2 regions of the Metabacillus rhizosphaerae genome follow, and region 1 is predicted to be linked to the other one. Evidence: a T-box and tRNA genes for the amino acid it is inferred to sense, from the RefSeq annotation. Region 1 holds a T-box; the other holds one or more tRNA genes.
The links. The T-box of region 1 lies ahead of trpS (tryptophan--tRNA ligase). A T-box ahead of a tRNA ligase gene usually reads a tRNA of that ligase, here a tRNA-Trp.
Positions count from the first base shown of each region.

Region 2: it encodes a tRNA-Trp, which carries the amino acid that the T-box ahead of trpS (tryptophan--tRNA ligase) is inferred to sense. The anticodon was not compared.

Region 1 is NZ_CP147403.1:5,458,425-5,464,776, forward strand. Features, by position in the region: gene WCV66_RS25845 (peptide ABC transporter substrate-binding protein) at 1-1,129, opposite strand, end outside; gene WCV66_RS25850 (DUF3899 domain-containing protein) at 1,521-1,880, shown strand; T-box leader at 1,939-2,145, shown strand; gene trpS (tryptophan--tRNA ligase) at 2,360-3,349, shown strand; gene WCV66_RS25860 (YjbA family protein) at 3,584-4,339, opposite strand; gene WCV66_RS25865 (DUF2268 domain-containing protein) at 4,512-5,291, opposite strand; gene fabF (beta-ketoacyl-ACP synthase II) at 5,409-6,352, opposite strand, start outside.
Region 2 is NZ_CP147403.1:85,347-91,698, reverse strand. Features, by position in the region: rRNA gene WCV66_RS00550 (23S ribosomal RNA) at 1-1,031, shown strand, start outside; rRNA gene rrf (5S ribosomal RNA) at 1,156-1,271, shown strand; tRNA gene WCV66_RS00540 (tRNA-Asn) at 1,288-1,362, shown strand; tRNA gene WCV66_RS00535 (tRNA-Ser) at 1,367-1,458, shown strand; tRNA gene WCV66_RS00530 (tRNA-Glu) at 1,477-1,551, shown strand; tRNA gene WCV66_RS00525 (tRNA-Val) at 1,555-1,630, shown strand; tRNA gene WCV66_RS00520 (tRNA-Met) at 1,659-1,735, shown strand; tRNA gene WCV66_RS00515 (tRNA-Asp) at 1,739-1,815, shown strand; tRNA gene WCV66_RS00510 (tRNA-Phe) at 1,988-2,060, shown strand; tRNA gene WCV66_RS00505 (tRNA-Thr) at 2,093-2,165, shown strand; tRNA gene WCV66_RS00500 (tRNA-Tyr) at 2,181-2,264, shown strand; tRNA gene WCV66_RS00495 (tRNA-Trp) at 2,273-2,346, shown strand; tRNA gene WCV66_RS00490 (tRNA-His) at 2,362-2,437, shown strand; tRNA gene WCV66_RS00485 (tRNA-Gln) at 2,479-2,553, shown strand; tRNA gene WCV66_RS00480 (tRNA-Gly) at 2,617-2,691, shown strand; tRNA gene WCV66_RS00475 (tRNA-Cys) at 2,703-2,776, shown strand; tRNA gene WCV66_RS00470 (tRNA-Leu) at 2,793-2,878, shown strand; tRNA gene WCV66_RS00465 (tRNA-Leu) at 2,899-2,980, shown strand; gene WCV66_RS00460 (DUF3231 family protein) at 3,191-4,195, shown strand; partial or broken gene WCV66_RS26765 (hypothetical protein) at 4,251-4,437, shown strand; gene WCV66_RS00450 (hypothetical protein) at 4,994-5,317, shown strand; gene WCV66_RS00445 (SRPBCC family protein) at 5,559-6,011, shown strand; gene WCV66_RS00440 (MFS transporter) at 6,134-6,352, opposite strand, start outside.

The DNA of each region.
Region 1 (6,352 bases):
CGTTTCCATTAATTTCACGGAAGTCTTTACCATCCTCATTTTTAGCAAATTCTTGTGGAACAGCATAGTTTGCAACAATTGAACCATTGTTTAATACACTGTTTACATAATCTTCTTTATTAATTGCTTGGGCAATTGCCTTACGGATATCTGGGTTTTTCAATGCTTCATTTTCTTTTTGGTTAAATTTAAGCCAGAAAATTGTTGGCTCTAACCATGTAACCATTCTCTCATCGCCTTCATATTGAGGAACGATGTCAGATGAAAGCTTACCTGTTACATCAGCTTCACCAGTTTCAAATGCATTTGCGGATGACTGTGAATCCTTCAATACATTCCATTGAACTGTTTCTAGCTTAACTGTTTCAGCATCCCAATAATCTTTATTTTTAGAGTAAGTCCATTCAGATGCTGTGCTTCCACCCCAGTCAGATAAAACGAATGGTCCGTTAAATACTAGGTTTTCCGCAGTTTTTGCGTAATTTTCACCTTGTTCTTCAACAAACTTTTGATTTTGTGGATAGAACGTTGGGAACGCCATTAAAGATTTAAAGTAAGGAATTGGTCTTTCTAATGTAACTTCAAGTGTTTTTTCATCAATTGCTTTAACACCTAAAGTGTTAAGATCATATTCTTTTTTCGCTGCTCCAGCTGCAGAAATTTCAGCAGCACCTTTAATTTTCCCATCCATCATGTATGGACCATAAGGTGAAGCATTTTCGGGATTAATTGCTCGTTGCCAAGCATAAACAAAGTCGTTAGCGGTTACAGAATCACCGTTAGACCATTTTGCATCTCTTAATTTAAATGTGTAAACTGTTCCGTCTTCACTAACTTCAGGATCACCATCAGCCATACCAGGAACTACTTCTTGGTTAGGATCAAGACGATATAATCCTTCCATTACATTGTTCATTGTAGTGAAACTTACTGTATCTTGGGCCATAACGCTATCCATTGATGGAATCGCTTGTGATTCTAATGCTTTAATTTCTTGTGTTGCTTCTTTACCTTCATCAGCACCAGTATCTGTCTCTTTCCCAGTATCCCCGCCACCGTTACATGCTGCTAAGAACATACTGAGTACTAGTGTTAAAGCTAAAAGTAGAAAATATTTCGACCTTTTCACTAATAGACCTCCCTTTTATTTATACAAGTTGTACTTACAACGTTATTATACAAGTATTCAAACAATTGTGCATTTATTTTTTTAATAAAATTTACACAAATGCAACAATATTAAGTTTTCAAGAGAAAAAATAGTTCTAAATACCCACTTAACTTTACATAACTTTTACTATTTTACTTACAAACGCTTTAACGCGTTGACTTGTAAAGGGTTACATAATCTAACAAATATTCTCCCTATCCAAATGCAATTTACTACACAATTCGACAACTATCTTGTGAATATTCATTCAAATTGCATTATCAGAATAACTTTATTTCTATTTTTAGCTCCACCACCTTTCATTTGATATAATGGTTATTAACGTATATTGGAAAGAGAGTGGTTTAAATTGCTCCAAAAAAGAACATTTACTCTATTTATTGTGTCTCTATGTACAACAATCTTACTTTCTTTTTTCATTTACCAAAAATTAACTTTACTATCATTCATTAATATTTCATTTATTATAGCTGGTTCTTTATTATTCTTATCACTTTTAACCATGACTGTTAAAGGTGGCTTCTTTGATGGAATTTCTTATGGATTTCGCAGAATGTTTATATCAAAGGGTCAAGAGCTATCAAAAAAGGAAATTAATGAAATGACCCCTGTCTCTGAGTTATTGAATTTCGATCATTCTTCGATTCTTTTTTGTGGTCTTCTCATGACAGCTATCATGCTAGTAGCTCTTTTTATTTACTATTTATAGCCCTTTTCTTGAAAAGATTTGCAAAAATTCACTCCGTTTCTTATAATAAGAAAAAAATAGTTAAGCTATGACAAAGAATAGTACATACAAGATTCATTAAAAGAGAGCCTGTGGTTGCTGTGAACAGGTAATGAACAGTATGGAATGGACTTTTGAGCTTCTGTGCAGAAAATAGTACGTGCAGACGTAATCTTGCGTTAAAGATTGAAGTGATTTCTACTGTTTAGAAATAAGTAGGGTGGCACCGCGGTCCATCGTCCCTATCAATTGGGTACGAGTGGGCTTATTTTATTTGAAAAGCGGAAGCGCCTTGTTCAGCCCCGACATGCACAAGACGATTATCACAGAAAGGTGTTCGTTACCTTTCAGTGATAATTGGCTTGTGACCTCGAGGGGCTAGGCGCTGTAGCTAGACACGAACACTAAGTACAAAACTCACTTGATTAAAACTTAATACTAATTAAACCAGGAGGATAAACATGAAAACAATTTTTTCAGGTATTCAACCGAGCGGATCAGTTACTTTAGGGAATTATATTGGTGCATTGAAACAGTTTGTCGATTTACAAAATGAATATAATTGTTACTTCTGTATCGTTGATCAACATGCAATTACAGTTGCTCAAGATCGACTCAATTTAAGAAAAAACATTAAAAGTCTTGCCGCACTTTATTTAGCGGTTGGCTTAGATCCTGAAAAAGTGACACTTTTCATTCAATCAGAGGTTCCGGCTCACGCTCAGGCAGGATGGATGTTACAATGTGTCGCTTATATCGGTGAACTCGAAAGAATGACACAGTTTAAAGATAAATCTCAAGGTAAAGAAGCTGTTTCAGCCGGGCTTCTCACATACCCACCATTAATGGCTGCAGATATTCTGCTATATAATACTGATCTAGTACCTGTAGGTGAGGACCAGAAACAACATTTAGAATTAACGAGAGATCTAGCTGAACGATTTAACAAAAAATATAATGACATCTTTACAATCCCTGAAGTACGTATACCAAAAGTAGGTGCTCGAATAATGTCACTTGCAGAGCCTACCAAGAAAATGAGTAAATCAGATGCAAACCAAAAAGCATTTATCACATTATTAGATGAACCAAAGCAAATCGAAAAAAAGATCAAAAGTGCCGTAACCGACTCAGATGGAATTGTTAAATATGACAAAGAAAATAAACCCGGTGTTTCAAATCTCTTGTCTATATATTCCATCTTAAATAATGAATCTATCGAGCAAATTGAAGCAAGGTATGAAGGTAAAGGCTATGGAGATTTTAAAAATGATGTTGCAGAAGTGGTTGTAAACACATTAACACCAATTCAAGAAAGATATAAACAACTAATGGAATCTGATGAATTGGACCGAATATTAGACCAAGGTGCTGAAAAAGCGAATGCTGTTGCAAATAAAATGGTGAGAAAAATGGAAAATGCTATGGGATTAGGTCGAAAACGGAAATAATGACATAACAATGTAACAGTCTAAAGAAATATCAGATCATTATAGTTCCTATCTTAACTTAAGATAGGAACTATTTTTTACAACTGCCCCCAAAACTTTATCAACATGATTTCTCTTTCATAAGTCCTTCAACTAAATCCTACATTTTTCCCAAATTAAAAACGATGTGAGCTGAACATTAATCAACATTCAGCTCACATCGTCTTTTTTATATGGTTTCTTAGCTTGTCCACACTAGTTAACCTTTGATTCATGCTCCATATCCCAGAGCTTTTCAAAGAAGGGTTGTCCCTTAATTAGGCGTTCACATAGTTGAATATGCTTATGAGACCATCCATGCAATGTTTCTTCATATAGCTTTTGCCACACTTCATTAAATTCTCTTTCCTGAATATCACCATACATAGTAGGGTTCCATTCGGTATACCAATACTTAACCTCTGCTGCATTTTTCGTCCCTTGTAATTGATCAAGAGCCATAAATAAGAGCTGTTTTAATTGTCGTTCTTTTCTTGTTAAACCACGTACATACTCTGGTGCCAACGACAAAATATGATAGTCCTTTTCTTCTGATCCATCTTTAATGAATTCAGTCGAATATTCTTCAGGCTCAATATCCTTGACCATTTCAAATACAAGCTGCTCCTGACGTGGAATAATCCGACTTTTGCGAATTGGAATGGTATATCCAATTGTGTCTACTGCTAATATTCCAATTCCGTCTGTAACAATAAAGCAGTAATCTAGTTGAATTCTCTCATGGTTTTTTCTTATATAAGCCTTTTGAAAAATATCTTTTAATAGACCAGGTGGTAACTCCGATAAGTTATTTTCTATGTAGTCAAAAAGTAAGGAATTAACCTTTAAAAGGGGGACCTGATCAAGGAGTTCAACGCTATCATCCTTTCTCCATTCATGAAAATGACAGACGTTGTACCCGTTCTCTTCACCTTCAAACCAATTTACCCAAACATCATGAAGAAATAACATATTTTTACCCCTCACTTCAGTACCATTTGTCAAACAGTATAGGCAAAAAATAAATAATTTATTCCAATCAATGCAGATAATACATAGATTTATTTCACTTATTTTGTATTTTAACCTTGTCCTTAATTATCACTATGATGCATGGCATGAAGATATGATTAATAAAAAGAGATTATCGTTTTGAATGAGTTAAAAATACTTCAGCAGATGTACCTAATAGCTCTTTTGCATTTTTACCTGAATGTTTCATATAGTTTTTAACAAGATAATAGCCTACTGCATAGCCAAGCATAGTAGGGTATAAGCCTGTTCCAAACATAAGTTGTGTAAATTTGTGATTTTCTCTAGTTACATCTCGTTGTGGATTTATAATCCTTTCAAGAAATCGTTCACACTGATTATCTGAATAGAGATTTGTCCATGAAGATACATTGCGTTCCCCCATCTTTTCACGAACTGCATTTTCTGCTAGCCCCTCTAGAATCATCGTATCGATTATCGTGAACTTTGTTTCTTGCTTTTTTAAGGCTGCAAGACGACAAACATGATGATATTCATGAATGAATAATGACCTAATATCAATTTTTAATGTCTCCGATGATAAAAACAAAAACAACTTATCCTTAAAGGCTAAGCCCGATCTTCCTTTATATTCTGTTTCGATTTTCCGATTATTCTGATCACAAGGAAAAATGAAAATTGGAATATTCGGCCCATTCCATTCCATTTTCAGCTTTCTTTCTTCTCCTCTTACGAATGAAAAAACTTTTTCTTTTTCCTGGAAATCTATCCACTTATCATGTTGCTGTTTTCCTTTATACATCCCAAATGAATGTAAGTATTTTGCGATCTCACTTTCATTACTATCCGTAAAATAAGTGCTTAATTTTTTACAGATATCTATTTGATTTGGACTTTCCTTTAACCACTCAATTGTATTGATAACACTCATCGTAACACCCCTTCCTTTTTTATCGTATGTGAACTTTAGAAGGAGTGTTCTTTTTTATAGGCTCATCCTTTTAATATACGAAAAAGGACCTAACAAAGGTCAGGTCCCGGATTTTACTTATGCTTCATATTTTTTAAAGATAATCGTTGCGTTATGTCCACCAAAGCCTAATGAGTTACTTAAAGCTGCATTCACTTCTTGTTTTCTAGCCTCATTAGGAACATAATCTAGATCACATTCTGGATCAGGTGTTTGATAATTTATAGTTGGAGGAATAATTCCTTCTTTTATTGCTAAAATGCTAAAAATTGCTTCAACTCCACCGGCTGCACCTAATAGATGACCTGTCATCGATTTTGTTGAGCTAATCGCCAGTTTGTTGGCATGATCTCCAAATACTTCTTTTATTGCTAATGTTTCAAATTTATCATTGTAAGGAGTACTTGTTCCATGTGCATTGATATAATCAATATCTGTAAGGTTAAGTCCACTACCCTCAACAGCTTGCTTCATCGCTCTTGCACCACCCTCACCATTTGGGGCTGGAGCAGTGATATGATGAGCATCACCTGTTGCACCATATCCAACAATTTCAGCATAAATTTTTGCACCACGTGCTAGAGCATGATCTAATTCTTCGAGTACAATAATCCCAGCACCCTCTCCCATTACAAAACCATCACGATCCTGATCAAATGGTCTGCTAGCTGAGTTTGGATCAGGATTTGTCGATAATGCTTTATTTGCAGAAAACCCTGCAAAGGACATTTCTGTCAGCGGGGCTTCTGCTCCACCTGACACCATTACATCGGCTTCGCCTCTTTCAATGACACGAAAAGCATCGCCAATTGAATTCGTTCCTGTTGCACAGGCTGTAACAGTACATGAATTAAAACCTTTTGCACCTAATGCTATTGAGACCTGTCCAGTAGCCATATCAGGGATTAGCATTGGTACGAAAAACGGACTTACGCGTCGTGGTCCTTTTTCCAATAAAATTTTATACTGTTGTTCAAATGTCTCCATTCCACCAATACCAGAGCCAATCCAGACTCCAACAC
Region 2 (6,352 bases), 280 kb from region 1:
GTAAGCGAAGCTTTGAACCGAAGCCCCAGTAAACGGCGGCCGTAACTATAACGGTCCTAAGGTAGCGAAATTCCTTGTCGGGTAAGTTCCGACCCGCACGAAAGGCGTAACGATCTGGGCACTGTCTCAACGAGAGACTCGGTGAAATTATAGTACCTGTGAAGATGCAGGTTACCCGCGACAGGACGGAAAGACCCCGTGGAGCTTTACTGTAGCCTGATATTGAATTTTGGTACAGCTTGTACAGGATAGGTAGGAGCCTGAGAAGCCGGAGCGCTAGCTTCGGTGGAGGCGTCGGTGGGATACTACCCTGGCTGTATTGAAATTCTAACCCACAGCCCTTATCGGGCTGGGAGACAGTGTCAGGTGGGCAGTTTGACTGGGGCGGTCGCCTCCTAAAATGTAACGGAGGCGCCCAAAGGTTCCCTCAGAATGGTTGGAAATCATTCGTAGAGTGTAAAGGCACAAGGGAGCTTGACTGCGAGACCTACAAGTCGAGCAGGGACGAAAGTCGGGCTTAGTGATCCGGTGGTTCCGCATGGAAGGGCCATCGCTCAACGGATAAAAGCTACCCCGGGGATAACAGGCTTATCTCCCCCAAGAGTCCACATCGACGGGGAGGTTTGGCACCTCGATGTCGGCTCATCGCATCCTGGGGCTGTAGTCGGTCCCAAGGGTTGGGCTGTTCGCCCATTAAAGCGGTACGCGAGCTGGGTTCAGAACGTCGTGAGACAGTTCGGTCCCTATCCGTCGTGGGCGTAGGAAATTTGAGAGGAGCTGTCCTTAGTACGAGAGGACCGGGATGGACGCACCGCTGGTGTACCAGTTGTCTTGCCAAAGGCATAGCTGGGTAGCTATGTGCGGAAGGGATAAGTGCTGAAAGCATCTAAGCATGAAGCCCCCCTCAAGATGAGATTTCCCATAGCGTAAGCTAGTAAGATCCCTGAAAGATGATCAGGTTGATAGGTCTGAGGTGGAAGCGCGGTGACGTGTGGAGCTGACAGATACTAATCGATCGAGGACTTAACCTAATAAAGGCGTTAAATGAAGTGAATTGAATTGTGAATCGTTATCTAGTTTTGAAGGAATATAAAAAGTTTAAAAAAACACTTGAAATATTCTTCTAAAATAGTATAATAGTCTTTGTCACAAATGTCTGGTGATGATGGCGAAGAGGTCACACCCGTTCCCATGCCGAACACGGAAGTTAAGCTCTTCAGCGCCGATGGTAGTTGGGGGTTTCCCCCTGTGAGAGTAGGACGTCGCCAGGCTGTTATATTATATTATTCCGCAGTAGCTCAGTGGTAGAGCTATCGGCTGTTAACCGATCGGTCGTAGGTTCGAGTCCTACCTGCGGAGCCATTTTGGAGAGCTGTCCGAGTGGCCGAAGGAGCACGATTGGAAATCGTGTAGGCGGTGTAAGCTGTCTCAAGGGTTCAAATCCCTTGCTCTCCGCCACTACTTATAATAAATAATGGCCCGTTGGTCAAGCGGTTAAGACACCGCCCTTTCACGGCGGTAACACGGGTTCGAATCCCGTACGGGTCACCATATGGAGGATTAGCTCAGCTGGGAGAGCATCTGCCTTACAAGCAGAGGGTCGGCGGTTCGATCCCGTCATCCTCCACCATTTTAAAACTTAGAACAACTATTATTATCGCGGGGTGGAGCAGTCTGGTAGCTCGTCGGGCTCATAACCCGAAGGTCGCAGGTTCAAATCCTGTCCCCGCAACCAAATGGTCCGGTAGTTCAGTTGGTTAGAATGCCTGCCTGTCACGCAGGAGGTCGCGGGTTCGAGTCCCGTCCGGACCGCCATTTATTTAATAAGAAAAATTACTTTTTTACTTTTCTTAAGTAAAAGGGTTTCGGTAAGCAAAAAGGTCGAGGAAACGACTAAACGAACACCGGAGCGTATGTTAATACGTGAGGATGTGAGTGCAGGAGTTGACGAAGAGATTTGAAGCTTAACGGAAGCCGTAAACTTAATGGCTCGGTAGCTCAGTTGGTAGAGCAATGGACTGAAAATCCATGTGTCGGCGGTTCGATTCCGTCCCGAGCCACCTTTAAAGAAAAGATTTTGAAATTTAAGTATGCCGGTGTAGCTCAACTGGTAGAGCAACTGACTTGTAATCAGTAGGTTGGGGGTTCAAGTCCTCTTGCCGGCACTGTTTCACACATATGGAGGGGTAGCGAAGTGGCTAAACGCGGCGGACTGTAAATCCGCTCCTTAGGGTTCGGCAGTTCGAATCTGCCCCCCTCCACCATTTAAAATAGGGGCATAGTTTAACGGTAGAATAGAGGTCTCCAAAACCTTTGGTGTGGGTTCGATTCCTACTGCCCCTGCCAATTTAAAATATAGTGGCGATTGTGGCGAAGTGGTTAACGCACCTGATTGTGGTTCAGGCATTCGTGGGTTCGATTCCCATCAGTCGCCCCATTTATTTTATATTAAAAATAACTCTCATGAAAATTCATCGATGGGCTATAGCCAAGCGGTAAGGCATCGCACTTTGACTGCGACATGCGTTGGTTCGAATCCAGCTAGCCCAGCCATTTCTTATACACATTTTCGTTTCTCTTGCATAGGCTAGAGTATACGGTTAAATAAGTTAGATTGCGGAAGTAGTTCAGTGGTAGAACACCACCTTGCCAAGGTGGGGGTCGCGGGTTCGAATCCCGTCTTCCGCTCCAGTTTTATGAATGGCGGCATAGCCAAGTGGTAAGGCAGAGGTCTGCAAAACCTTTATCACCGGTTCAAATCCGGTTGCCGCCTCCATTTAAACTACACCCTTGCCGGGGTGGCGGAACTGGCAGACGCACAGGACTTAAAATCCTGCGGTAGGTGACTACCGTACCGGTTCGATTCCGGTCCTCGGCACTTTTGATTTTATTTTTTTTGCCAGTGTGGCGGAATTGGCAGACGCGCACGACTCAAAATCGTGTTCCGTGAGGAGTGTCGGTTCGACCCCGACCACTGGTATCAAATGGAATTCTCGAACGTTATAGCGACGTTATTTCGGCGTAATTATTCGCAGAAATAACGTCGCTTTTTTGCGTTTAAGGCTATGATAAATGTAGATATATATTCAAACCCGTAAATACGAATTTATAACTTAAGCAGCATATACTAAAAAATAAGAATCACATAACTATTGCTTTATTAGAGGATAATAATCTAAGAGGTGATAATATGGAAAAAGATAAATTAAAACTCACATCTTCCGAAATAGGAACATTGTGGGGAGAATATGTAAACGGAACAATGACAGATGTAGTAAATAGATATATGTTCTCTATAATTGAGGATGAGTCAATAAAAAATATTTTTGAGGATGCTATCAAGACCTTCGAAAAACAAAAGAAACAAATCGTGATTATTATGGAAAACGAAGGGTTTCCAGTTCCAATTGGATTTACTGAATCTGACCTCAACAAAGGTGCAGAAAGACTGTTTACTGATATATTTTGCTTAAATTATTTACATATCATGACTTTACATGGTTTGCTCGGTCATATCACTTCATTAGGTGTTTCTGTTAGAAAAGACTTACGAGATTATTACGATTCATGCGATAACGATGCAAAAAAAATGTATCATCAAACTATTGAATTGTTGCTTGAGAAAGGGAATTTTCAAAGAGACCCTTTATTTTATCCTTCGAAGAACCCTGAATTTATTTCTAGCCAAGATTTCACAGATGGATTTTTCGGAAAAGGGAGACGTTTAGCTGCAACAGAAATCATCAGTATTTCTTTCAACCTTAAAAAGAGTATTATGGCTAAAACTCTTTCTATTGGATTTAGTCAGGTCTCTCAATCAAAAGAAGTAAGAAAGTTTTTAGAGAAGTCTGAGAAAACAGCTGATGGTCAAATAAAATCCCTTACAAAAATAATGCACAAGGATAATTTACCAGCTCCTAAGTCGTGGGAAACAGAAGTGACAACTTCAACGGACTCTCCTTTTTCTGATAAGTTAATGTTGTATCATATGGGCTTCTTGTTTCAAGCTGCACAATTGTATCACGGGGCAGGTTTAGCATCAGCCATGAGAACAGACCTTGCAACGGTTTACGAAGGTGTCATACTTAAAAATCTAATTGTAACAAAAGAATGGTTTAATATTATGGTGAAAAATAAATGGTTAGAACAACCACCACTTGCTCCTAATAGAAAAGAAATAGCAAAAGAAAAATAATAAATACATTGTTACATGGTATGTATAAGTGAATAAGAATCCATTTGAAAGACTTATGTGGAGCATCGCACTTCCTGGATTTGGAGTATTTAAACGGTAAGTATTTTAAAGGCACAGTTTTATTGATACTTAAATTTCTGATTAATGTACAAGCCAATTTTAACCAGGTAATACTTCTAAGTTTTCATGGTGAAATTTGTGGTGCCATAAAACATGCAGATTATCAGTGGTTGATGTTTTATTCTTATTGGATCCTGTTTGGTTAGCCAATGTTATTTTTGATTCGAGGAATATCGATTGGAATAGTTATTCAAAAAATCATGATATTAACACTACATAAATAAAAAATGCTATATTTATTCGCCTTTTTCCGCTCATTACACACGTAACAGCATAAATAAAAGAGCCTATTAACCATGATTGTAAATATGCCAATGGTTGTAGGCCTTTATTTAACTTGTCACTACTTACACTTTCTGATTATCGGTGTGGCGGAATTGGCAGACGCTCACGACTCAAAATCGAATTCCTCGGTTAAATGCTCAAGAAATTGATATTGCCGTTGAGCTAATCGAGTTTAATACTCGGACATTTGAAGGTACGAAGTCGGTATTGATAGCCGATGCCGTGCGGGAAAGTTTATTTGAAGATACAATAATACTCCGGGGGGTTAAGTGCAAAGAATATTTGAAACTTATTTGGCTTTAATACGTATTAGTAATAAGTAATTATTAAGAATATGTTACTTATTACGAAGAAGTCGGAAAGTCCGCTAACTAGAAAGGTGATGGTTATACATTGAACAAACAAACAGTAAAAACGTTAAAATGGATATCTGGTGGAATCGAAGCGATTCTAGGTATACCTATTATAGGTGGAAGTATTGTAATAGGCTTAGGTTGGACGCCATTATGGGTTATGCTTATTTTTCATATAGCAGTATTAGTACTTTCCAAAAAGGTCGGAGTTAAAGCATATGGTAATATTCTCGGAATTGTAACTTCAGCTATCGGATGGATTCCTATTGTCGGTATGTTTATGCACATGTTATCTGCGGTATTTATTCTTATTGATGCAGCACGTAAGGATAAAAATTCGGACATAATCGAAATGTCCAAATAAAAGAAAAGCCTCGACGTTTAAGTCGGGGCCTTATTTATACTCACGATAATTCTTGTTAACTATCCATATAGCCTCTGTTATAGCAATACAGCAGGACTTGATGTATGCTATGTTAAATATAATTAAGAACAAATTAATTTCAGAAAATAGCTTAAAGTGAGAAGAGAACAATTAGAATGAGGATTAAAAGAGCAAATTTAAATGATTACTGTAAATACTACTTTTTTAGGAGGATATAAGCTTGAGTATCCGTTTTGAAGTGAAAAGAACTTTTCATGTATCCCAAGAAAAAGCATATAAAGGACTGCTTGATCTTGAGGCTGCTAAGCACTGGATGCAAGGTTTAGTCAAAATAGAGCGATTGGATGATGGACCTTTGCATATTGGAAGCGAATGGAAAGAGACAAGGAAAATGTTTGGAAAAGAGGCCACAGAACATTTTGAAGTTGTTGGACTTGAAGATCAGGAGAAAATTGTGCTACGTTGTGATGGAACGAAAGGAACAACGGGCAAAGGGGAATTTGTGTTTACATACATACTAGCTCCATCGGCTGATCATACAACAATTACTTTATATGGTGAGATTAATGGTCTGACAGGCTTGGCAAGATGGTTTGGGAAAATGATGGCAGGAACCTTTAAAAGTGCCTGTGCAAAAGATTTGGATGCGTTAAAAAGCTATTTAGAGAAATGAATATAATTGTATACGGAAAAATTGAATAGGAGTTAGTAGTGAATAGAGCCCTACCCCAAAGGTAGGGACTCTAAATGAAGCTTCCGTTCATAAAAGGGAAGACCGTCTAATGTTCCGACTTATTAAAAGTTAGCAACATCCTGGTTTGACACTGTACGACGTCGTTCAAGCTCTACATCCATCTCTGCACGTTTTTCATCAAGTTTATAGAACATCATTGTAAGTCCAATGAATAAACAAATGGCTAGAGGCACCCATATAAAGATGATTTCAATATAGGTTAAAGCGGTTGCAGTTTGAGTAGCATTTGGAATATAACCACCCATACTAAGAACAACTCC